DNA from 2 places in the Nonomuraea sp. LP-02 genome. Region 1 is predicted to be linked to the other one. Evidence: riboswitches for the same ligand, from Rfam matches in the RefSeq annotation. Region 1 holds a riboswitch; the other holds the start of a gene.
The links. Region 1 has a riboswitch for cobalamin ahead of SMD20_RS02520 (ribonucleoside-diphosphate reductase subunit alpha). Riboswitches for the same ligand answer to the same signal wherever they lie in the genome.
Positions count from the first base shown of each region.

Region 2: it holds a riboswitch for cobalamin, as region 1 does, so the genes downstream of both, cobN (cobaltochelatase subunit CobN) here and SMD20_RS02520 (ribonucleoside-diphosphate reductase subunit alpha) in region 1, are expected to answer to the same signal.

Region 1 is NZ_JAXCLK010000001.1:541,769-553,174, forward strand. Features, by position in the region: gene glmS (glutamine--fructose-6-phosphate transaminase (isomerizing)) at 1-374, shown strand, start outside; gene SMD20_RS02510 (SAM-dependent methyltransferase) at 444-1,229, shown strand; gene SMD20_RS02515 (Bug family tripartite tricarboxylate transporter substrate binding protein) at 1,347-2,318, shown strand; cobalamin riboswitch at 2,323-2,517, shown strand; gene SMD20_RS02520 (ribonucleoside-diphosphate reductase subunit alpha) at 2,610-4,793, shown strand; gene SMD20_RS02525 (ribonucleotide-diphosphate reductase subunit beta) at 4,826-5,821, shown strand; gene SMD20_RS02530 (mechanosensitive ion channel family protein) at 5,843-6,892, shown strand; gene SMD20_RS02535 (CoA-acylating methylmalonate-semialdehyde dehydrogenase) at 7,124-8,629, opposite strand; gene SMD20_RS02540 (HAD-IIB family hydrolase) at 8,626-9,429, opposite strand; gene SMD20_RS02545 (inositol monophosphatase family protein) at 9,426-10,253, opposite strand; gene SMD20_RS02550 (HAD family hydrolase) at 10,244-11,008, opposite strand; gene SMD20_RS02555 (ABC transporter ATP-binding protein) at 11,005-11,406, opposite strand, start outside.
Region 2 is NZ_JAXCLK010000002.1:756,872-768,277, reverse strand. Features, by position in the region: gene SMD20_RS46855 (CbtA family protein) at 1-369, shown strand, start outside; gene SMD20_RS46850 (histidine phosphatase family protein) at 373-927, shown strand; gene SMD20_RS46845 (VWA domain-containing protein) at 924-2,924, shown strand; gene cobO (cob(I)yrinic acid a,c-diamide adenosyltransferase) at 2,927-3,529, shown strand; gene SMD20_RS46835 (cobyrinate a,c-diamide synthase) at 3,523-4,860, shown strand; gene cobN (cobaltochelatase subunit CobN) at 4,815-8,471, opposite strand; cobalamin riboswitch at 8,510-8,691, opposite strand; gene cobG (precorrin-3B synthase) at 8,723-10,009, shown strand; gene SMD20_RS46820 (precorrin-8X methylmutase) at 10,006-10,626, shown strand; gene SMD20_RS46815 (RNA-guided endonuclease InsQ/TnpB family protein) at 10,667-11,406, opposite strand, start outside.

The sequences.
Region 1 (11,406 bases):
CGCAGAAGCTCAAGGAGATCTCGTACGTGCACGCCGAGGCGTACCCGGCGAGCGAGCTCAAGCACGGCCCGCTCGCGCTGATCGGCCCCGAGATGCCGACGGTCGCGATCGTCCCCGACGACGAGCTGCTGGACAAGAACCTCACCACGCTCGGCGAGATCCGCACCCGCGGCGGCCAGGTGCTCATGGTCGGCCACCGGGAGCCGGACACCAACCTGGCCGACGACGTCATCGTGATCCCGAAGAACGAGGTCGAGCTGGACCCGATCCTGCTCACCATCCCGCTCCAGCTCCTCGCCTACCACGCCGCGGTCGCGCTGGACCGGGACGTCGACAAGCCGCGCAATCTAGCCAAGAGCGTTACTGTTGAGTAATTGACTCCAATTAAGCCACATTTCGCTCTGGGTAGTGTTATCTGGGCCCGGACGGCATAAATTCGATACGTGCGGCAGTTCGACCAGCAACGGCCCAATCTCGCACGCATGTACGACTACATGCTCGGCGGGACGGACAACTTCGCGGTCGACCGCCTGGCCATCGAGCAGCTCGCCGAGCTGGTCCCGGAGGCGGTCCCGCTGGCCCGCGCGAACCGGGCCTTCCTGCAGCGTGCCGTGCGCTACGTCGCCGCCGCCGGGATCGACCAGTTCATCGACCTGGGCAGCGGGCTGCCCACCCAGGGCAGCGCGCACGAGGTGGCGCCCGGCGCCCGGGTCGTCTACGTCGACCACGACCCCGTCGTGGCCGCCCACGCCAAGGCCCTGCTCACGAACGTGGGCAGGGCCGTCTGCGTCGAGGCCGACCTGCTGGACGCCGACGACGTGCTGGCCAAGGCCGGTGACTTCCTCGACCTGGACCGGCCGGTCGCCGTCCTGCTGGTGTCGATCCTGCACTTCCTGCCCGACTCCGCCCAGCCGGGGCGGGCCGTGGCCCGGCTGCGCGAGCGGGTCGTCCCCGGCAGCTTCCTGGTGATCAGCCACGCCACCACGATGGGGCGGCTGGGGGACGAGGAGGTCCCCCGCGGCTACCGGGGCTCGTCCGGGGGCGGGGGAGCGGACCGGCGGCCGTCGGAGATCCGGCGTTTCTTCGGCGAGTTCTCCCTTGATCCGCCCGGACTGGTGCAGGCCGTCGACTGGCGGCCGGACCGGCCGAAACTCGTGGGCGATTGGACGCTGCCGTCGTCGCTCATGGCGGGCGTGGCCCGGAAAATCGATCTTTCCACTCCAGCGTAAAAAGCGACATTTCACCAAATTTCGGCTGGTGGGATCTGTCGCCTATATGTGTATCTCTGCGTAATGTGTGAATAACTGTAGGTAAGGGGGATTCGCGGAGCTTCGGGGGAGAGGCACATGCGCCGTCGAGAGTTCCTGGCAAGCCTGCTGGCCGCGTCCGGCGCGGCGTTGACCGGAGCGGCGCTGAGTGGCTGCGGCGCCCGGCAGGTCACCGGCGGCCCCGGCCGGTCGGGGCTGCGGGCGCGGTTCGTCATCGACCCGGCATCCCGCCGCTGGAGCGAGGTCGGGCGGGCGCTCGCCGGCGCGGCCCGCGCCGCGGGGTACGAGACCGGCACCGGCACCAAGGTCACCGTGAGCGGCCTGTCCGCGATGACCGCCGCCGAGCTCAACAACGGCCAGACCCTGCTCGACCTGGCCACCCCTCTCGCCCGGCTGGCCGGCGACGTCGAGGTCGTGGTCGTGCCGGGCGACTCCCGCTTCAAGGACTTCGAGGGCTTCGCCGCCCAGTTGCTGGCCCGGCCCGGTGCGACGCCGCTGGCCGGCGGCCCGCAGGGCGCGCCCGACCACCTGCTGTTCGGCCTGATCGCCAAGGGCATCGGCGCCGACGCCCGGCAGGTCGACTACACCGGCTATCCCGGCAGCCAGGAGGTCGTGACCGCCCTGCTGTCCGGCAAGGCCGCGGCGGCCACCGGGGCGCTCGCCGACTGGCGGGACGGCCTCGCCCGCGGCCGGCTCCGGGCGCTCGCGGTCTCGTGCGCCCAGCGGGTGCCCGAGGTGGACGCGCCGACGCTGCTGGAGTCCGGCGTACGGGTCGACTTCACCGACTGGACCGCCGCCTTCGGCCCCGACGAGATGCCGGACGAGAGCCGCGAGGCGGCCGTGCGCATGTGCGAGGAGGCGACCTCCTCCACCGGCTGGCTGGCCGCCTGCCGTGCCGCCGGCTGGGTCTCGATCCCGCTCGGCGGCGACGACTTCGTGCTCTGGCTGTCCTCCGAGGTCGAGCGCACCCGGGCCGTCCTCCATGACCTGGGGCTGATCAACTCGGCGCGAGCCACAACCTGTAGGGGTAGTTGCGGGAAGGGCCACTAGATGTAGGATCCAGGTCGTCGCTGGTTCGCCCCTCGGGGCGGAGTGAAAGGGAACCCGGTGCGATTCCGGGGCTGCCCCGCAGCGGTGAGCGGGAACGACCGCCGTCATGAGCACTGGAGTGATCCGGGAAGCGACGGCCAGTAGGAGCCGATGAGGCGCGCCCGCGAGCCCGAAGACCTGCCCGCGACGTGACCGTCCATGGCCCCGAGGGAGGGCAGGCGGGGCGACGCGGCCTGCCCGCGTGGCTCTCACGTGCCCTTCCCCGGGAATGAGCTCGCGAGGAGAGAGCACGTGACGCAGACTGTCGAGGCCGCCAGGCACCTGGACGCGGCCGGTCGCCGGCTGGCCATCGAGGAGGCCGCCGCCCGGGTGATCACGGACCCGGAGAACTCCCGGGTCGCCGCCAGGCTGCTGGCCGAGGAGATCGCCGAGGAGGCGGCCGCGCAGGGGGTCCGCGCCTTCTCCGAGTCGGTGGCCGCGTGCCACGCGGCCGGGCTGCTCCAGGACCGGCTGGCCGCGTTCGTCGCCGAGCACGCCGCCGAGCTGGACGCCCTCGTCGATCCGGCGGCCGACGACCGTTTCGAGTATTTCGGCCTGCGCACCGTGCACGACCGTTACCTGCTGCGCCATCCCGAGACCCGGGCGGTGCTGGAGCGGCCGCAGCACTTCTTCCTGCGCGTCGCCTGCGGGCTCGCGGAGACCGTGGCGGAGGCGGCCGAGCTGTACGGGCTGATGTCGACGTTGTCGTACCTGCCCAGCTCGCCCACGCTGTTCAACTCCGGCAGCCGGCGCCCGCAGCTGTCGTCGTGCTTCCTGCTCGACTCGCCGCGCGACGAGCTGGAGGCCATCTACGAGCGCTACGGCCAGGTCGCCCGCCTGTCCAAGTACGCCGGCGGCATCGGCATCTCCTGGACCAGGGTCCGCTCGCGCGGCTCGCTGATCCGCGGCACCAACGGCCACTCCAACGGCATCGTCCCCTGGCTGCGCACCCTCGACGCCTCGGTGGCGGCGGTCAACCAGGGCGGCCGGCGCAAGGGCGCGGCCTGCGTCTACCTGGAGACCTGGCACGCCGACATCGAGGAGTTCCTGGAGCTGCGCGACAACACCGGCGAGGACGCCCGCCGCACCCACAACCTCAACCTGGCCAACTGGGTGCCGGACGAGTTCATGCGCCGGGTCGAGGCGGACGAGGTCTGGTCCCTGTTCGACCCGAAGGAGACGCCCGACCTCACCGACCTGTACGGCGAGGAGTTCACCGCCGCCTACCGCGCGTACGAGGCGGCCGGCCGCTTCGTCCGGCAGATCCCCGCCCGCACCCTCTACGGCCGGATGATGCGCACCCTCGCCCAGACCGGCAACGGCTGGATGACCTTCAAGGACGCCGCCAACCGCACCTCCAACCAGACCGCCCGCCCCGGCAACGTCATCCACCTGTCGAACCTGTGCACCGAGATCCTGGAGGTCACCAGCGACGGCGAGACCGCCGTCTGCAACCTGGGCTCGGTCAACCTGGCCGCCCATCTGACAGCGGACGACCTGGACTGGGAACGGCTGCGCGGCACCGTCCGCACCGCCGTGCGCTTCCTCGACCGGACCATCGACCTCGGCTTCTACCCGACGCCCGAGGCCGAGGCGGCCAACCGGCGCTGGCGGCCCATCGGGCTCGGCGTCATGGGGCTCGCCGACGTGTTCTTCGCGCTGCGGCTGCCGTTCGACTCGCCGCGGGCGCTCGAGCTGTCCACCAGGATCGCCGAGGAGATCGCGCTCACCGCGTACGACACCTCGGCCGACCTGGCCGCCGAGCGTGGCCGGCACCCCTCCTACGCCGACACCCGCGCGGCCGGCGGCGTGCTGCACCCCGACCACTACCTGCCGGCCACGCCCCGCTGGGAGGCGGTGCGCGCCAAGATCGCGCGGACCGGGTTGCGCAACTCCCTCATGGTCGCGATCGCGCCGACCGCGACCATCGCCTCCATCGCCGGCTGCTACGAGTGCATCGAGCCGCAGGTGTCCAACGTGTTCAAGCGCGAGACCCTGTCCGGCGAGTTCCTCCAGGTCAACCGCTATCTGGTGGCCGACCTGCGGGCGCGCGGGCTGTGGACGCAGGAGATGCGCGACGCGATCAAGCGCGCCGACGGCTCGGTCCAGGACGTGCCCGGCATCCCCGACGACCTGAAGACGCTCTACCGCACCGCCTGGGAGCTGCCGCAGAAGGCGCTCATCGACCTCGCCGCGGCCCGCCAGCCGTACATCGACCAGTCGCAGTCGCTCAACCTCTTCATGGCTTCGCCGACCATCGGCAAGCTCTCCTCGATGTACGCCTACGCCTGGAAGAAGGGCCTCAAGACCACCTACTACCTGCGCTCGCGCCCCGCGACCCGCATCGCCCAGACCACCGTGGCCGCCGCGCCGGCGCCCGTGGACGCGATCGCGTGCTCGCTGGAGAACCCCGAGACGTGCGAAGCCTGCCAGTAGTAGCCCCCTCCCGACGCAAGGAGCCCCACCTCATGCTGCTCGACCCCGGAATGGACCTCACCCTGCGCCCCATGCGCTATCCGGACTTCTACGAGCGCTACCGCGCCGCCATCCGCAACACCTGGACCGTCGAGGAGGTGGACCTGCACAGCGACGTCGCCGACCTGGCGCGGATGACGCCGCAGGAGCGGCACCTGATCAACCGGCTGGTCGCCTTCTTCGCGACCGGCGACTCGATCGTGGCCAACAACCTCGTGCTCAACCTCTACCAGCACGTCAACGCCCCCGAGGCGCGGCTCTACCTGAGCCGGCAGCTCTTCGAGGAGGCGGTGCACGTGCAGTTCTACCTGACGCTGCTGGACACGTACCTGCCGGATCCCGACGAGCGGGTCAAGGCGTTCGCCGCGGTCGATCACATCCCGTCCATCAGGGACAAGGCCGAGTTCTGCTTCCGGTGGATCGACTCGATCGGCGGGCTCGACCGGCTGGAGGACGCCGGTCAGCGCCGGCAGTTCCTGCTCAACCTCATCTGCTTCGCCGCCTGCATCGAGGGCCTGTTCTTCTACGGCGCGTTCGCCTACGTCTACTGGTTCCGCTCCCGCGGCCTGCTCGGCGGCCTGGCCACCGGGACGAACTGGGTGTTCCGCGACGAGTCCATGCACATGGAGTTCGCCTTCAGCGTGGTCGACACCGTGCGCGCCGAGGAGCCGTCGCTCTTCGACGACGAGCTGGGCAAGCAGGTGACCGCCATGCTGGAGGAGGCGGTCGCCGCCGAGCTGGCCTTCGCCGAGGACCTGTGCGGCGAGGGCATGCCGGGCATGGGCGTGGACCAGATGCGCCAGTACCTCGAGTACGTCGCCGACCAGCGGCTGACCCGGCTCGGCCTGCCCCGCAGGTACGGCTCGGCCAACCCCTTCGCGTTCATGGAGCTCCAGGACGTGCAGGAGCTGGCGAACTTCTTCGAAAGGCGTGTTTCCGCTTACCAGGTGGCGGTTGAGGGCAATGTGAGCTTCGACGAGACGTTCTAGGATTTTTTGGGGGGCAAGAGCGTGCAGTCTCCGGCGGACTGGCCGATCCTCGTGTTCTCGGTGGTCGGGTCCATCCTCCTGGTCGAAGTGGTCCGGCGGGTGCTCCGCAGGATCGGGCGCAAATGGGCGCTCGCCCAGCACCTCGCGGAGCGCTGCACGTGGCCGGCGTTCGCGGTGGCCGCCGTGGTGGCGACCAACGTGGTGTTCGGGGTGGGCATCCTCGGCGAGTCGGGCCAGCAGCGGGCCCTCGCCGAAGGCGTGGACCGGGTGCTGGGGCTGCTCACCATCGCCGCGGTCACCTGGCTGATCGTGCAGGCCTCGTACGCGCTGACGGACGTCGTCCTCGACCGGCTGGTGCAGATCGAGGGCGAGCGCAACCGGCGGGCGCGGCGCATCATGACCCAGATCGCGCTGGTCCGCCGCATCGCCGCCGCGGTCATCGTCGTGATCGCGGTCGGCGCGATGCTCTTCTCCTTCCCCGGCGTGCGCGCGCTCGGCGCCGGCCTGCTGGCCTCGGCCGGCATCGCCGGCGCCGTCGTCGGCATCGCCGCCCAGCCCACGATCGGCAACGTGCTCGCCGGGCTGCAGCTCGCCTTCAGCGACGCGCTCCGGCTGGACGACGTGGTGGTGGTCGAGGAGGAGTGGGGGCGGATCGAGGAGCTGACGCTCACGTACGTGGTGCTGCGGCTGTGGGACGAGCGGCGGCTCGTGCTGCCGGTCAGCTACTTCACCCAGAACCCGTTCGAGAACTGGACCCGGCACGGCAGCCGCGTGCTGGCCGCGGTCCAGCTGCGGGTGGACTGGTCGGTGCCGGTCAAGCGGCTGCGCGAGGCGCTGTACGAGTTCCTCCAGGGCAACCCGCTGTGGGACCAGAAGGACTGGACGCTGCAGGTCACCGACGTGCTGCCCAACGGGCTGGTCGAGCTGCGCTGCCTGATGAGCGCCGCCGACTCGCCGTCGGCGTGGGACCTCAAGTGCGACGTGCGCGAGTTCCTGGTCGACTACGTGCGCGACAACCATCCGGAGGCGCTGCCCCGCTTCCGCGTCGAGAGCGCGGGGCTGCCCGGATAACTGGCCGGATAAATGGCCGGATAAATGGATGGCCCTCTGCCGATCATCCGCTTACCGTGGTGAATGTCCGGCAGCGAACCTCTTGATCTTCCTTCGCGGCGGCCCTGAAAGAAGAGGGCCGCGGGCCGCGGCCTGGCCGACGGGATTGGCGCCCCCCGGCCGGACCCCGCCCACACCCCGGGCCGGCTCACGCCGGCCGAGCCCGGGGTCCACGCCTCACCGGCGGGCGGGCTACGCGTTCGTGGGGAAGCCCAGGTTCACGCCGCCGTGCGAGGGGTCGGGCCAGCGGGAGGTGACCACCTTGCCGCGGGTGTAGAAGTGCACGCCCTCGGTGCCGTGCACGTGCGTGTCGCCGAAGAGCGACGCCTTCCAGCCGCCGAAGCTGTAGAAGGCCATCGGCACCGGGATCGGCACGTTGACGCCGACCATGCCGACCTCGACCTCGCTCTGGAAGCGCCGGGCCGCGCCGCCGTCGTTGGTGAAGATCGTCGTGCCGTTGCCGTACTCGCAGTCGTTGATGACCTGCAGCCCCTCCTCGTACGAGGACACCCGCACGACGGACAGGACCGGGCCGAAGATCTCGTCCACGTGCGTCCGCGAGCCGACGGGCACGTGGTCGAGCAGGGTCGGGCCCAGCCAGAAGCCCGGCGTCTCCGCGGCCCTGCCACCGCCGAGCACGAGGGCGTCGCGGCCGTCGACCACGAGCGTGGCGCCCTCCTGAACGCCCAGGTCCAGGTAGGAGGCCACCTTGTCCCTGTGCGCCCGGGTGACCAGCGGCCCCATCTCCGACTTCGGGTCGTCGCCCGGCCCGACCACCAGCCGCTCGACCCGTTCGACGATCTTCCGTACCAGCTCGTCGCCGATCGGCTCCACCGCCAGCACCACCGAGATCGCCATGCACCGCTCACCCGCCGAGCCGAAGCCCGCGGACACGGCGGCGTCGGCGACCAGGTCGAGATCGGCGTCGGGCAGCACCAGCATGTGGTTCTTGGCCCCGCCGAGCGCCTGCACCCGCTTGCCGTGCGCGCCGCCGCGCTCGTAGACGTACCTGGCGATCGGGGTGGAACCGACGAACGACACCGCCCGCACCCCGGGGTGTTCGAGCAGCCGATCCACGGCGACCTTGTCGCCCTGCACGACGTTGAACACGCCGTCGGGCAGCCCCGCCTCCTGCCACAGCCGCGCCATCAGCAGCGACGCCGACGGATCGCGTTCCGACGGCTTCAGGACGAACGTGTTCCCGCACGCGATCGCGATCGGGAACATCCACATCGGCACCATGACCGGGAAGTTGAACGGCGTGATCCCCGCCACCACGCCCAGCGGCTGACGCATCGACCAGGAGTCGACCCGGGTCGAGACGCCCTCGGAGAAGGCGCCCTTGAGCAGGTGCGGAATCCCGCACGCGAAATCCAGCACCTCCAGCCCGCGAGCCACCTCGCCCAGCGCGTCCGAGTGCACCTTGCCGTGCTCGGCCGAGATCAGCGCGGCCAGCTCGTCACGGTGGGCCTCCATCAGCTCGCGGTAGCGGAACAACACCCGGGCCCGCTTGACCAGCGAGGTGTCGCGCCAGGCGGGGAAGGCGGCCGCGGCGGCCGCCACGGCCGCGTCCACGTCGGCGGGCGAGGCCAGCGCGACGTGCCCGCCGACCTCCCCGGTCGCCGGATTGAACAGCTCGGCGGAACGGCCGTCGCCGTCCGCACGGGCGCCGTTGATCCAATGCCTGACCGACTTCACAGCTCTCCCTTTCCTTCGGCCCACCCGTTGGACCGGAACGCCAGCTCCACGACGTCCACGAGCGCGCCGTCGGCGCAGGCCCTGGCCACGACGTCAGCCGCGGCGACGACGTCCGGGTGGCCGTCACCGACGGCGAACCCCACTCCGGCCGCCGCGATCATGTCGTGGTCGTTCGGGTTGTCGCCGATGGCGGCGATCTGCTCCATCGGCACGCCCGTGGCCGCGGCCAGCTCGCGCAGGGCGGTGCCCTTGGTCGCCTGCTCCGACAGCACCTCGAGGTAGGTCGCCTCGGAGCGGACCGTGACCGTCCCCGCGATGTCCAGCTCGGGGAGCGGACCGCCGATGAGCATGCATTTGACGATCTCGTCCGGCGGCAGCGCCGCCCAGTCGCCGGGATCGCGCAGCGTGATCCCGTCCCGCCTGGCGTACTCGCGCAGCTCGGGCACGTCGTGCACGGCCAGCGCCTCCCCGCCGGAGAACGCGACCGGGTAGACCCCCTCGGGGAGCTCGCCGAACAGGCCGAGCAGTGTCTTCCACGCGGTCGCCGGCAGGTTGCGCGAGCGCAGCACGGCGCCCGTCGCCGGGTTCACGGTCGCGGCGCCGTTGTAGAGGATGGCGGCCCCGTCCAGGCCCAGCTCGTCGTAGTAGGGGCGGGCGGAGCACTCCATGCGCCCGGTGGCGAGGATCACCTCGCCACCGGCCGCGCGGAAGCGGCGCAGCGCCTCCCGGCTGGCGGGGACCATGGCCAGGTCACGCCCGACGAGGGTGCCGTCGAGGTCCGTCACGATCCAGCGGATCACCGCGCGCTCCCCGCCCCCGCGATGTCGGCCCGCGCGGACCCCGCGACGTCGGCCAGCACGGAGCCCGCGAGGTCGAAGCCGCCCACGGTGGCGAGGTAGCCGCCCGGCTCGAAGACGCTGCCCGACAGCGGGATGTAGACGCCGCCGGCCTGCTTGATCAGGAGGGAGCCCGCGGCCACGTCCCAGGCGTTGACGCGCGTGCCGTAGGCCACGTCGGCCCAGCCGGCGGCGACGTGCGCGAGCTTGAGCGCCGCGCTGCCGGGACGGCGGATGGCGGCGAACGCCTGGGTCATCCGCGAGAAGCGGCGCAGCGCGCCCTCCTCGTCCTCGGCCAGGTCGCGGGGGGTGGGGTAGCTCGACAGCAGCATCGCCTCGCGCTCGGTGGCGGCGCCGGCGCTGCGGATCGGCTCGCCGTTGCAGACGGCGCCGCCGAGCCAGGCGGTGAACTCGTCGTCGCGTACGGGGTCGTAGACCACCCCGGCCACCACCTCGCCGTCCAGCGCCGCCGCGATCGAGGTGCAGAAGAACGGCAGGCCGGCGGCGAAGTTCGCGGTGCCGTCGATCGGGTCGACGTACCAGCGGATGGCGCCTTCCCCGCGGGTGCCGCCTTCCTCGCCGACCACCACGCTGTCGGGGCAGCGCCGTTCCAGGATGTCGCGGATGTCCTCCTCGGCCGCCTTGTCGTGCACGGTGACCGGGTCGTGGAAGTCACGCTTGGTCTGGATCTCGGGGCGGGAGCGGAAGGCGCCGCGCAGGCGGTCGCCGACCGCTCTGGCCGCTTCGACCGCGATGTCGGCCAGCTCGCGGGAGGTGTTCACGTCCATGTCTTCTCCAAGAGGCTCAGCAGTGCGCGGGGGTCCTCGACGGTGGCCTGGGGGCTCTGCCGGACCGCGTACGGGATCTTGTCGGTGCTCGTGGAGACCATCAGGACGGTCGCGCCCGCCCCGGCCCGCGCGCCGCAGATGACGTCACGGTCGTAGTTGTCGCCGACGTACCAGACGTCGGCGGGGTCCACGCCCAGGGACCGGCAGGCGAGCCAGATCATCTCGGGGTTCGGCTTGCGGATGCCGACCTCGTCGCTGTACACCTGCACCGCCACCTGGTCGTCGAGCCCGGCGGCGGTCATGTAGTCGCGGTGCACGGCCCCGGACAGGGAGTTGCTGACCACCCCGGGGACGACGCCGTGCTCCCAGCAGGCGGCCAGCAGCTCCGTCATGCCGGTGCGGAGCTTGCGGTCGCTGCGCAGCTCGCCCATGCGCTTGCACAGGGGCGTCGCCTCGACGGTCACCAGCGTGCGGGCCCGCTCAGGCCAGTCGGTGGCCACGAACTCGGCCCAGAACCTGCGGTGCGTCATCTCCTCCGGGGCGAACTGCCGGGAGGTGGAGTCCTTCCAGTACTTGTCGGCCCGCGCGGCGGCCCGGATGTCGCTCTCGATCTCCTCGGCCGTGAGCCCGTCGAACCCGGTCCTGCCGAGGAGCGCGTGCACCTCGGCGGCCAGCTCGGCGGCCCAGGACGGGCGTTTGACGGTCTCGACGATCACGCCGCCGAAGTCGAGGAGCAGCGCCTTGGGACGGTTCACGCGCTGACCTCCGCCCGGTCCCAGGAGGTGATCCGCGCGCCGTCGGCGCCGAACAGGTGCAACTGCTCGGTCCAGCAGGTCAGCACGTCGCCCGGGCCGGCCTGGACCGGCTGGTAGGACACGGCGTACAGCTCGGTGTCCAGGACGCGCAGCCGTACCGTCCAGGAGGAGCCCGCCGGCAGCACGGCCTCGACCACCGCCTCCTCGCTCCAGGCGGCGGCGGGCGGGGTGCCGAGGCGCAGCGCCTCCGGCCGGATGCCGACGGCGGCCGGGGTGCTCTTCGCGCCGCGCGACTCGACGAAGCGCAGCAGGGACGCGGCCAGCCCGCCGGGGGAGGTGCCCGCGTCCACGATCGCCATCGGCGGACTGCCGACGAACTCGGCGACGAACCGGTTGGC
Region 2 (11,406 bases), on a different contig from region 1:
CCGGCGGTGGGCGACCCGGAGACCATCAACAGCCGCACCCTGCTCTACGTGGTGATGATCCTCGTCGGGCTGGCCGCGACGGCGATCGCGGTGGCCACGGCCCGCCGGGTCACCGCCGGGGACGACTGGGCACGATGGACGGCGGCGGTGGCCGCCTTCCTCGTGCCCGTGGCGGCCGCGTGGTGGCTGCTGCCGGCGGTCGACGAGGTGCCCGACGGTTTCCCCGCCACGCTGCTGTGGCAGTTCAGGCTCGCCTCGCTCGGCACCCAGCTCGTCTTCTGGACGGCGTTCGGCGTGCTGTTCGGCTGGGCGAGCGACCGGGTGGCGCGGCGCGCGGCCGCTCCTGCGCCCCTCGCCGTGCCGGGCTGAGCGGTGCTGTTCGTCCGGCACGCCACGACGCCGGGCATGCGGGCCGGGTGCTTCCCCCGCGAGGAGGAGGACGCCGACGAGGCGAGCCTGGCCAGGGCCGCCGCGCTGGGGTTCGCCGCGCTCCCGGCGTGGGTGGCCCCGGCCAAGGCCGCCCGGCGGACCGCCGCCGCTCTGGGGCTGAGGCCACGTGAGGCTCCGGCCCTGCGGGAGGCGGACTGCGGCCGGTGGCGGGGCCTGCCGTACGAGCGGGTCGCGCGGGAGGAGCCGGAGGCGCTGGCGAGCTGGCTGGCCGACCCGGACGCCGCTCCGCACGGCGGCGAGTCCCTGGCGGCGCTCGCCGTCCGGGTCGCCGGCTGGCTCGAAGCGGCACGGGACGAGCCCGAGGCGGTCGTCGTCTGCGACGCCGGCGCCATCCGGGCGGCGCTCGGCCACGCCCTCGGGCTGGGCCCGCAGGCCACCGCCCGTTTCGATCTGGCGCCCCTGTCCACCACCGAGCTGGTCGTCACGCGCGGCGGCTGGCGGGTGGCCCATGTCAACCGGAAGGTCGGAAAGTCTTGATCGTCACCTATCCGTTCAGCGCCGTCGTCGGCCTCGACGACCTGAAGCTGGCGCTGGTGCTGAACGCGGTCTCGCCCCGGGTGGGCGGGGTGCTCGTACGCGGGGAGAAGGGAACGGCGAAGTCCACGATCGTGCGGGCGCTGGCCGCCCAGCTCCCCTCGGTGGCCGTGGTGCCGGGGTGCCGGTTCGCCTGCGATCCCGCCGCGCCCGACCCCGGCTGTCCGGACGGGCCGCACGAGCCCGGCGCCGAGGGCGGGGAACGTCCGGCGGCCCTGGTGGAGCTGCCCGTGGGCGCTTCGGAGGACCGGCTGGCCGGCTCGCTCGACGTCGAGCGGGCGCTGACGGAGGGCGTGAAGGCGTTCGAGCCCGGCCTGCTGGCCGCCGCCCACCGTGGCGTGCTGTACGTGGACGAGGTGAACCTGCTGCACGACCACCTCGTGGACCTGCTGCTCGACGCCGCGGCCCTGGGGACGTGCTACGTCGAGCGCGAGTCGGTGTCGGTGCGCCACGCCGCCCGCTTCCTGCTGGTGGGGACCATGAACCCGGAGGAGGGCGAGCTGCGCCCGCAGCTCCTGGACCGGTTCGGCCTGACGGTGGAGGTCCGGGCGTCACGGGACCCGGAGGAGCGGGCCGAGGTGGTGCGGAGGCGGCTGGCCTTCGAGGCGGACGCGGCGGCGTTCGCGGCCCGCTGGGCTGCGGAGGAGTCGGCGCTGGCGGCCAGGATCGCCGCCGCCCGCGCCCGCGTGCCCGGCGTGCGGCTGCCGGACGCGCGGCTGCGGCAGATCGCGACGGTGTGCGCGGCGTTCGAGGTGGACGGCCTGCGCGCGGATCTGGTGACGGCGAACGCGGCGATCGCGCACGCCGCCTGGCAGGGGCGCGACGCCGTGAGCACCGAGGACGTCCGCGCGGCGGCCCGGCTGTCGCTGCCGCATCGCAGGCGGCGCGATCCGTTCGACGCGCCGGGGCTGGACGAGCGGCTGCTGGAGGAACTGCTGGAGCGTACGGCGGGGGACGACGAGCCCGGCCCCGGCGACGACGACGGCGGCGATCCGAGCGACGACGGCGGTCCGGGCGCGGGCACGGGCCCGGCTCCGGCGAGCGCGGGACCGGGATCGGGACCGGGGTCGGGCGGGCGGGATCACGCCGGGCCCCCGCCCTCCTTGGAGCCCTCGGACGGCACGCCGCCTTCCGAGGAGCGCGGGGTGGCAGGGGTGGCGGCGCCGTACCGGGTGCCGCTGCTGGAGGTGCCGGGCCTCGGCGAGGGCGCGGCGGGCCGGCGGTCGCGGTCGCGGACCCGGCGCGGCCGGAGCACCGGCGCACGCCGCCCGGCCGGCCCGATAGGCGACCTGCACGTGCCGGCGACGCTGCTGGCGGCGGCCCCGCACCAGCGCGGCCGCGGCCGCCGCGGCGCAGGGCTGGTGCTGCGCGGCGACGACCTGCGGGAGGTCGTGCGCGAGGGCCGCGAGGGCAATCTCGTGCTGTTCGTCGTGGACGCCAGCGGCTCGATGGCGGCCCGCAAGCGGATGACCGCCGTCAAGACCGCCGTGCTCAGCCTGCTGCTGGACGCCTACCAGCGGCGCGACAAGATCGGCCTGATCACCTTCCAGGGGACCGGCGCGCGGGTGGCGCTGCCGCCCACGTCGTCGGTGGAGGCGGGCGCGGCCCGGCTGCGGTCCCTGCCCACCGGCGGGCGCACGCCCCTGGCGGCGGGGCTGACCCGCGCGGCGGAGGTGCTGCGCGTGGAGCGGCTGCGCGATCCGGCCAGGCGGCCGCTGCTGGTGCTGGTGACCGACGGGCGGGCCACGGCGGGCGGCGACGTGGACCGGGCCGCCGCGCTGCTGAAGGGCACCGCGTCGGTGGTCGTGGACTGCGAGAGCGGGCCAGTCCGGCTCGGCCTGGCCGTCCGGCTGGCGTCCCGGCTGCGCGCCCGCCTGGTCCCCCTCGACTCCTTGGCCGACCTCGGGGCGGTCGTCCGTGACTACAGGAAGGCGGTCTGATCATGCCGCAGGGAAAACCGGCCGTCGTGCCCGACGACGGCCTCACCACGCGTCAGCGGCGGACCCGGCCGCTGCTGATGGTCCACACCGGGCCTGGCAAGGGCAAGTCCACGGCCGCGTTCGGGATGGCGCTGCGCGCCTGGAACCAGGGCTGGCCGATCGGGGTGTTCCAGTTCGTGAAGTCGGCCAAGTGGCGCATCGGCGAGGAGCGGGCGCTCAAGGTGCTCGGCGAGACCGGCCAGGGCGGGGCCGTGACCTGGCACAAGATGGGCGAGGGCTGGTCGTGGATCCAGCGGCCCGGCACCGAGGAGGACCACGCGGCCGACGCCCGCGAGGGCTGGGAGCAGATCAAGCGCGACCTGGCGGCCGAGACGTACCGGTTCTACGTGCTGGACGAGTTCACGTACCCGCTGAAGTGGGGCTGGCTGGACCTGGACGACGTGCTGGCGGCGCTGACGACGCGGCCGGGGAACCAGCACGTCGTGATCACCGGGCGGGACGCGCCCGAGCGGCTGATCCAGGCCGCCGACCTGGTGACGGAGATGGGCAAGGTGCGCCACCCCATGGACGCCGGGCAGAAGGGGCAGAAGGGCATCGAGTGGTAGTTCCCCGGCTCGTCATCGCCGCGCCGTCGTCGGGCAGCGGCAAGACGACGGTGGCCACGGGGCTGATGGCGGCGCTGCGGGCGCGCGGGCTCAGGGTGTCGCCGCACAAGGTGGGCCCGGACTACATCGATCCGGGCTACCACGCCCTCGCCACCGGCCGTCCCGGCCGCAACCTGGATCCCTGGCTCGTCGGCGAGCGACTGGTCGCGCCGCTGTTCCTGCACGGCGCGGCCGGGTGCGACGTGGCGGTGGTCGAGGGCGTGATGGGCCTGTTCGACGGCAAGGGGGACACCGGCTTCGCCTCGACCGCGCACGTCGCGACGCTGCTGGACGCGCCCGTGGTGCTGGTGCTGGACGCGGCCAGGCAGAGCAGGTCGGTGGCGGCGGTGGCGCACGGGTTCGCCACGTTCGACCCGCGGGTGCGGGTGGGCGGGGTGGTGCTCAACCGGGTGGGCTCCGACCGGCACGAGGAGCTGTGCCGCTCCGCGCTGGCCGCCGCCGGGGTGCCGGTGCTGGGGGCGATCCGCCGCGACGACGCCGTGGCCACGCCGTCCCGGCATCTGGGGCTGGTGCCCGCCGCCGAACGGAAGGCCGAGGCGCTGGCGGCGGTGGACCGGCTGGCCGCGCTGGTGGCCCGCTCGTGCGACCTGGACGCGCTGCTGCGGCTGGCCCGCTCGGCCCCCCCGCTGGGCGGGCCCGCCTGGGAGCCGCCGCCGGGCACTCCTGGCGCGGCGGGCGGCCGGACGGTGGTCGCGATGGCCGGCGGGGCGGCGTTCACCTTCGGCTACGCCGAGCACGCCGAGCTGCTGCGGGCGGCCGGGGCCGAGGTCGCCGTCTTCGACCCGCTGCGCGACGAACGGCTGCCGGACGGCGCCGGCGCGCTCGTGATCGGCGGGGGCTTCCCCGAGATGTACGCCGCCGAACTGGCCGCCAACGAGCCGCTGCGCGAGCAGGTCGCCGCCTTCCCCGGCCCGATCGCGGCCGAGTGCGCGGGATTGCTGTACCTGTGCGACGAGCTGGACGGCCGGCGTATGTGCGGCCGGGTCCCCGGGCGGGCGCGGATGACGTCCCGGCTGACGCTCGGCTACCGGGACGCGGTCGCGCTGCGGCGCTCGCCGCTCACCAGGGCGGGCGAGCGGCTGCGGGGACACGAGTTCCACCGCACCGCCGTCCGGTACACCGGCGAGCCGCTGTTCCGCTGGGACGGCGGCCACGACGGGTACGGCGACACCGGCGTGACCGCGTCCTACCTGCACCTGCACTGGGCGGGCGCGCCGCACCTGGCTCAGCGGCTGGTGTCGTCCTCCAGGTCGCCCTCGGTCTTGAGATAGACCTCCCGCAGGCCGCGCAGGACCTCGGGGTCGGGGTGCTCCCACATGCCGCGCTCGGCGGCCTCCAGGAGGCGTTCGGCGATGCCGTGCAGCGCCCAGGGGTTGGAGCGGGCCATGAACTCCTGGTTCTCGGGGTCGAGGACGTACGTCTCGGTGAGCTTGTCGTACATCCAGTCGGCGACCACGCCGGTCGTGGCGTCGTAGCCGAACAGGTAGTCGACGGTGGCGGCCAGCTCGAACGCGCCCTTGTAACCGTGCCGGCGCATGGCGGCCAGCCAGCGCGGGTTGACCACCCGCGCGCGGAAGATCCGCGAGGTCTCCTCCGAGAGGGTGCGGGTGCGGACGGCGTCCGGGCGGGTGCTGTCGCCGACGTAGGCGGCCGGGGCCCGGCCGGTGAGCGCCCGCACGGTGGCGATCATGCCGCCGTGGTACTGGAAGTAGTCGTCGGAGTCGGCGATGTCGTGCTCGCGGGTGTCGACGTTCTTGGCGGCGACGGCGATGCGGCGGTAGGCGTCCTCCATCTGCGGACGGGCGGCGACGCCGTCGAGGCCGCGGCCGTAGGCGTAGCCGCCCCACACGGCGTACACCTCGGCGAGGTCGGCGTCGTCGCGCCAGTTGCGGCTGTCGATGAGCGGCAGCAGCCCCGCGCCGTACGCACCGGGCGCGGAGCCGAAGATCCGCATCGTCGCCAGGCGCTCGTCGCCGCCGGCCGCGGCCACGTGGGCGCGTACGTAGTTGTCCTCGTCCGGCTCCGGCAGCGACGCGGCCAGCCGTACGGCGTCGTCGAGCATGCTCACCACGTGCGGGAACGCGTCGCGGAAGAACCCGCTGATGCGGACCGTCACGTCGATGCGCGGCCGGCCCAGCTCGGCGAGCGGGATCGGCTCCAGCCGGGTGACGCGGCGCGAGGCGTCGTCCCATTCGGGACGGACGCCGAGCAGGGCCAGGACCTCGGCGACGTCGTCGCCCGCCGTGCGCATGGCGCTGGTGCCCCACACCGACAGCCCGACCGAGCGCGGCCAGTCGCCGGTGTCGGCGCGGTAGCGCGCCAGCAGGGACTCGGCCATGGCCTGACCGGTTTCCCAGGCCAGGCGGCTCGGCACCGCGCGGGGATCGACGGAGTAGAAGTTGCGGCCGGTCGGCAGCACGTTGACCAGGCCGCGCAGCGGCGAGCCGCTGGGCCCGGCGGGCACGTAGCCGCCGTCCAGGGCGTGCAGGACGTGGTCGAGCTCGTCGGTGGTGCGGGCCAGGCGCGGCACCATCTCGGTGGCGGCGAAGGCGAGCACGCGCGCCACGAGCTCCACCCGCTCCGACGACGCGCCGTCCAGCGCCGCGCGGGCGACCTCGGACTCCACCTCCGGCGAGCCGCCGAGCGCCGCGCGGGCGACGACGGGCGCCGCCTCCGGCGCCCAGCCGCGTTCCTCCATGGCCTCGACCAGGGCGCGGGCGGCCGACTCCGCCCGGTCCACCTCGCCCAGCCCCGCCGTGCCGTCCTCCGTCAGGCCGAGGGCCTCGCGCAGGCCGGGCAGGGTCTCCCGGCCCGACCACATCTGGCGGGCGCGCAGCATCGCCAGCACCAGGTCGACGCGTACCTGCCCGGTGGGCGCCTGGCCGAGCACGTGCAGGCCGTCGCGGATCTGGACGTCCTTCACCTCGCACAGCCAGCCGTCCACGTGCAGGATGAGGTCGTCGAACTCGCTGTCGTGCGGCCGGTCGGCCAGCCCCAGGTCGTGATCCAGCCGCGCGGCCTGGATCAGCGTCCAGATCTGCGCCCGGATCGCGGGCAGCTTGGCCGGGTCCATCGCGGCGATCGTGGCATGCTCGTCCAGGAGCTGCTCCAGCCGGGCGAGGTCGCCGTAGGTGTCGGCGCGGGCCATCGGCGGCACCAGGTGGTCCACCAGCACGGCGTGCGCGCGCCGCTTGGCCTGCGTGCCCTCCCCCGGGTCGTTGACGAGGAACGGGTAGATCAGCGGCAGGTCGCCGATGGCGGCGTCGGTGGCGCAGGCCGCCGACAGGCCCGCGGACTTGCCCGGCAGCCACTCCAGGTTGCCGTGCTTGCCGACGTGCACCATGGCGTGCGCATCGAACTCGGCCGACAGCCAGCGGTAGGCGGCCAGGTAGTGGTGGCTGGGCGGCAGGTCGGGGTCGTGGTAGATGGCGATGGGGTTCTCGCCGAAGCCGCGCGGCGGCTGCACCATCACCACCAGGTTCCCGGCCCGCAGCGCCGCCAGCACGATGTCGGTCCCGCCGTCGCCCTCGTGCACGAACAGCTCGCCCGGCGGCGGCCCCCAGTGCCGCTCGATCTCCTCCCGCAGCTCCGCGGGCAGGGTGCGGTACCACTGCTCGTAGGAGGCGGCGGAGATGCGGACCGGGTTGCCCGCCAGGTGCTCCTCGGTCAGCCAGTCCTGGTCCTGGCCTCCGGCGGCGATCAGCGCGTGGATGAGCGCGTCGCCGTCCTGCTCGGCCACGCCGGGGAAGCCGTCGCCCAGGTCGTAGCCGGCCTCGGCGAGCCGGGCCAGCAGCCGTACGGTGCTCGCGGGGGTGTCCAGCCCGACGGCGTTGCCGACGCGGGAATGCTTGGTCGGGTACGCCGACAGCATCACGACCAGCCGCCGCTCGGCGGGCGGCGTGTGCCGCAGCCGGCCGTGGCGCACCGCGATGCCCGCCACCCGGGCGGCCCGTTCGGGGTCGGCGACGTAGACGGTCAGCCCGTCGGGGTCGATCTCCTTGAACGAGAACGGCACCGTGATGATCCGCCCGTCGAACTCCGGGATCGCCACCTGGGAGGCGGCGTCCAGCGGTGACAGGCCGTCGTCGTTCTCCTCCCACGCCTGGCGGGTGGTGGTCAGGCAGAGCCCCTGCAGGATCGGCACGTCGAGCCCGGCCAGCGCGCCGACGTCCCATGCCTCGTCGTCGCCGCCCGCGCCGGCGGTGGCCGGACGGGAGCCGCCCGCCGCCAGCACCGTGACGACCAGCGCGTCCGCCGCACGCAGCGTGTCGAGCAGCTCCGGCTCGGCCGCGCGCAGCGACGAGCAGAAGATCGGCAGCGCCTGCCCGCCCGCGTCCTCGACGGCGGCGCACAGCGTCTCGACGAACGCGGTGTTGCCCGCCATGTGGTGCGCCCGGTAGTAGAGCACCCCCACCACGGGACCGCCGGTGGAGCGGGCAGGGCGTTCCAGCCTTCCCCAGGTGGGCGCGGGGGCGGGCGGCTCGAACCCGTGCCCGGTCAGCAGGACGGTGTCGGACAGGAACGCGTGCAACTGCGCCAGGTTGGCCGGCCCGCCGTGGGCCAGGTAGGCGTGCGCCTCGGCGCACACCCCGCCGCTGACCGTGGACAGCTCCATCAGCTCGGCGTCGGGCGCCTGCTCCCCGCCCAGCACCACCACGGGGCGCGGCCCGGCCAGCAGCGCGTCCAGCCCTTCCTCCCAGGCCCGCCGCCCGCCCAGCAGGCGGACCACGACGAGGTCGGTCCCCTCCGTCAGGCCGGGGACGTCCTCGGCGGTCAGCCGGGCCGGATTGCCCAGACGGTAGTCCGCGCCGCAGGCGCGAGCGCTCAGCAGGTCGGTGTCGGAGGTGGAGAGCAGCAGGACGGTACGGCTGTCGCCAGGCACGGCGCGTTCCTCCCTCGGGGTCCTCGCCCCGGTCGCGGGTGTTGCGACGGCAGGAGTCTCCTGGCTCCCGGATCGACGCTCACCCCGGCCTTCCCGCCCGTCGCCGGGCAGTGGCCTCGTGGTGGGGTTCGCTCCCCGGTCACAGTGGCGGGACCGCGCCGGATTCGCACCGGCTTCCTCCCTTTGCCATCGCCTACGCCGAAGCTTACGGCAGGAGCGACCCGCCCCAGAAGTGGCGTTACGATCCCTTCGTGCCCGTAGGTGAATTTCCCGGACGTACGCGTCCCGATGCCTGTCCGGGGGCGCTGCAGGTGCACGAGGCCGCCGACGGCCCGCTCGCCCGCGTGCGCCTTCCCGGCGGCGCGGTGTCGGCCGCGCAGCTCCGCGTGCTCGCCGCCTGCGCGGCCGAGCTGGGAGCGGACGTGATCGAGCTCACGTCGCGGGCGAACGTCCAGGTGCGGGGCCTGCGCTCGCCGGAGGTCTTCGCCCGGCGGATCGCGGCGGCCGGGCTGCTGCCGTCGCCCGCGCACGAGCGGGTCCGCAACATCGTGGCCTCGCCGCTGAGCGGACGCGGCCCGGACGGGCTGCTAGACGTGCTGGCGATGGCCGCCGCCCTCGACCGGGCCCTGTGCGCACGGCCACGGCTGGCCGGCTTACCGGGGCGGTTCCTGTTCGCCCTGGACGACGGCACGGGGGACGTCGCCGGGCTCGGCGCGGACGTCACGTACGCTGCGTCGGCGCTCGGCGCGGACGTCTCGGACGCTGCGGGCGGGCGGTTGCTGCTCGCCGGAACGGACACCGGGCTGACCGCCGGGCCCGACGCGGCGATCGCGCTCATGATCGACGCCGCCGAGGCGTTTCTCGACGAGCTGCCCTCCGGCGATGGCCGAGCCTGGCGCATCCGGGAGCTGGACGACGGCCCGGCAAGGATCGCCGCCCGCCTGCGCGGCGGCGCCGCTCCGCCTGTCCCGGACCCGGCCCGCCTGCCCGGCGACGCGAACCCGCCCATCCCAGCTCCCACTCGCCGCCCGCCCGACTCGGCCTCGGCCGGGCGCCTGCCCGGCCCCGGGCGCCTCCCGTCGACCGGCGCAGGCAGGCCGGTCGCGGGGCGGATCGCGCAGCGGGATGGCCGGGTGGCGGTCGAGGCTGTCGTGCCGCTCGGCCGGTTGACGTCCGCCCAAGTCCTGGCCCTCGCGGACACCGGTCACGCCGTGCGGTTGACGCCCTGGCGGACCGTCGTCCTGCCCGATCTCTCCCCCGCCGAGGCGGACCGGGCCGAGAAGGCGCTCGACGCCATGGGACTCGTCACCGACCCGGCCTCCCCCTGGGCCGGCGTCACCGCCTGCGCCGGCCGTCCCGGCTGCGCCAAGGCCCTCGCCGACGTGCGGGCGGACGCCCGGCACTGGGTGGAGAGCCTGGACCGCGCCCCCGCCACGCCCGTCCACTGGGCGGGCTGCGAGCGCCGCTGCGGCCTGCCGCGCGGCCCGGTCGTCCAGCTGATCGCGACCACCAACGGATACGAGGAACGCCACCCGTGACCGACTACATCCGCGACGGCGCCGAGATCTACCGGCGCTCGTTCGCGACCATCCGCGCCGAGACCGACCTCACGGGCCTGCCGCCCGAGGTGGCCCAGGTGGCGGTGCGCATGATCCACGCCTGCGGCATGACCGACCTCGTCACCGACCTGGCCTGGTCGCCCGGGGTGGTCGTCCGGGCCCGCGAGGCGCTGCGCGGCGGCGCGCCCGTGCTGTGCGACGCCATGATGGTCGCCTCGGGTGTGACCAGGCGCAGGCTGCCCGCCGGCAACGAGGTGCTCTGCACGCTCGGCGACCCGCGCGTGCCCGAGCTGGCCGAACGGCTCGGCACCACCCGCAGCGCCGCTGCCCTTGAGCTGTGGCGCGACCGCCTGGAGGGCGCGGTGGTGGCGATCGGCAACGCGCCGACCGCGCTGTTCCGTCTCCTGGAGCTGGTCGCCGAGGGCGCGGGACGCCCTGCGGCCGTGCTCGGCATCCCGGTCGGCTTCATCGGCGCGGCCGAGTCCAAGCAGGCGCTGGCCGGCAGCGACCTGGAGTACCTGGTGGTGCACGGCCGCCGCGGCGGCAGTGCGATGACGGCGGCGGCGGTCAACGCCATCGCGGACGATACGGATTGACATCCTCCCCCGCCTGGAGGCGGGGGGATTCCAACGGCAACTACCCCACGAGGAGGAGGTCACGTTGAGGTTCGCGGTTCACAGGCCCGCCCAGCGGCAAGCCTCCCCGCGCAGCAACGGCATGCCCTGCCGCCGTGTCTCGGAGGTTCTCGGCCGCGTTGACGTCGGCGTGCGCCTGATGCCCGCAGGCGACGCAGCGGAATCGAGATTGGCTCTCTCTCGACTCGGCCGCGCGGTGCCCGCAGGCGTTGCAGGTCTGCGACGTGTAACGCGGGTTGATCTTCCGGACGCGACCGGGAGCCTTGTGCTCCAGCCGTTCCACGAGCCGGCCCCACCCGGCGGCGAGGATGCCCCGGTTCAGCCCGGCCTTCTGCCGGACGTTACGGCCCGGCGCTTCGAGCGTCCCCCTGGCCGAGCGGGTCATATTGGAGATCTTCAGGTCTTCGACGGCGATCACGTCGAACCGGCGGGCCAGGCCGGTCGAGGTCTTCTCCACCCAGTCCTTGCGCCGGTCGGCCTCACGCGCCCGCACCTTGGCGATGGCGGCCTTCACCCTGCCGCGCCGGCTCGACCCCCGCTCGGCGCGGGCCAGCCTGCGCAGCAGCCGCAGCAGGCGGGCCTTCTCACCGTCGCGCAGGCCGGGAGCGTTCAGCAGCTCGCCCGTGGACAGGGCGGCGCTCACGGCGACACCACGGTCCACGCCTGCCACCTCGCCCGTGCCGGGCGCGGGCACCGGCTCGGGGATCGCGGCGAAGGCCACATGCCAGCGGCCCGCCGCAT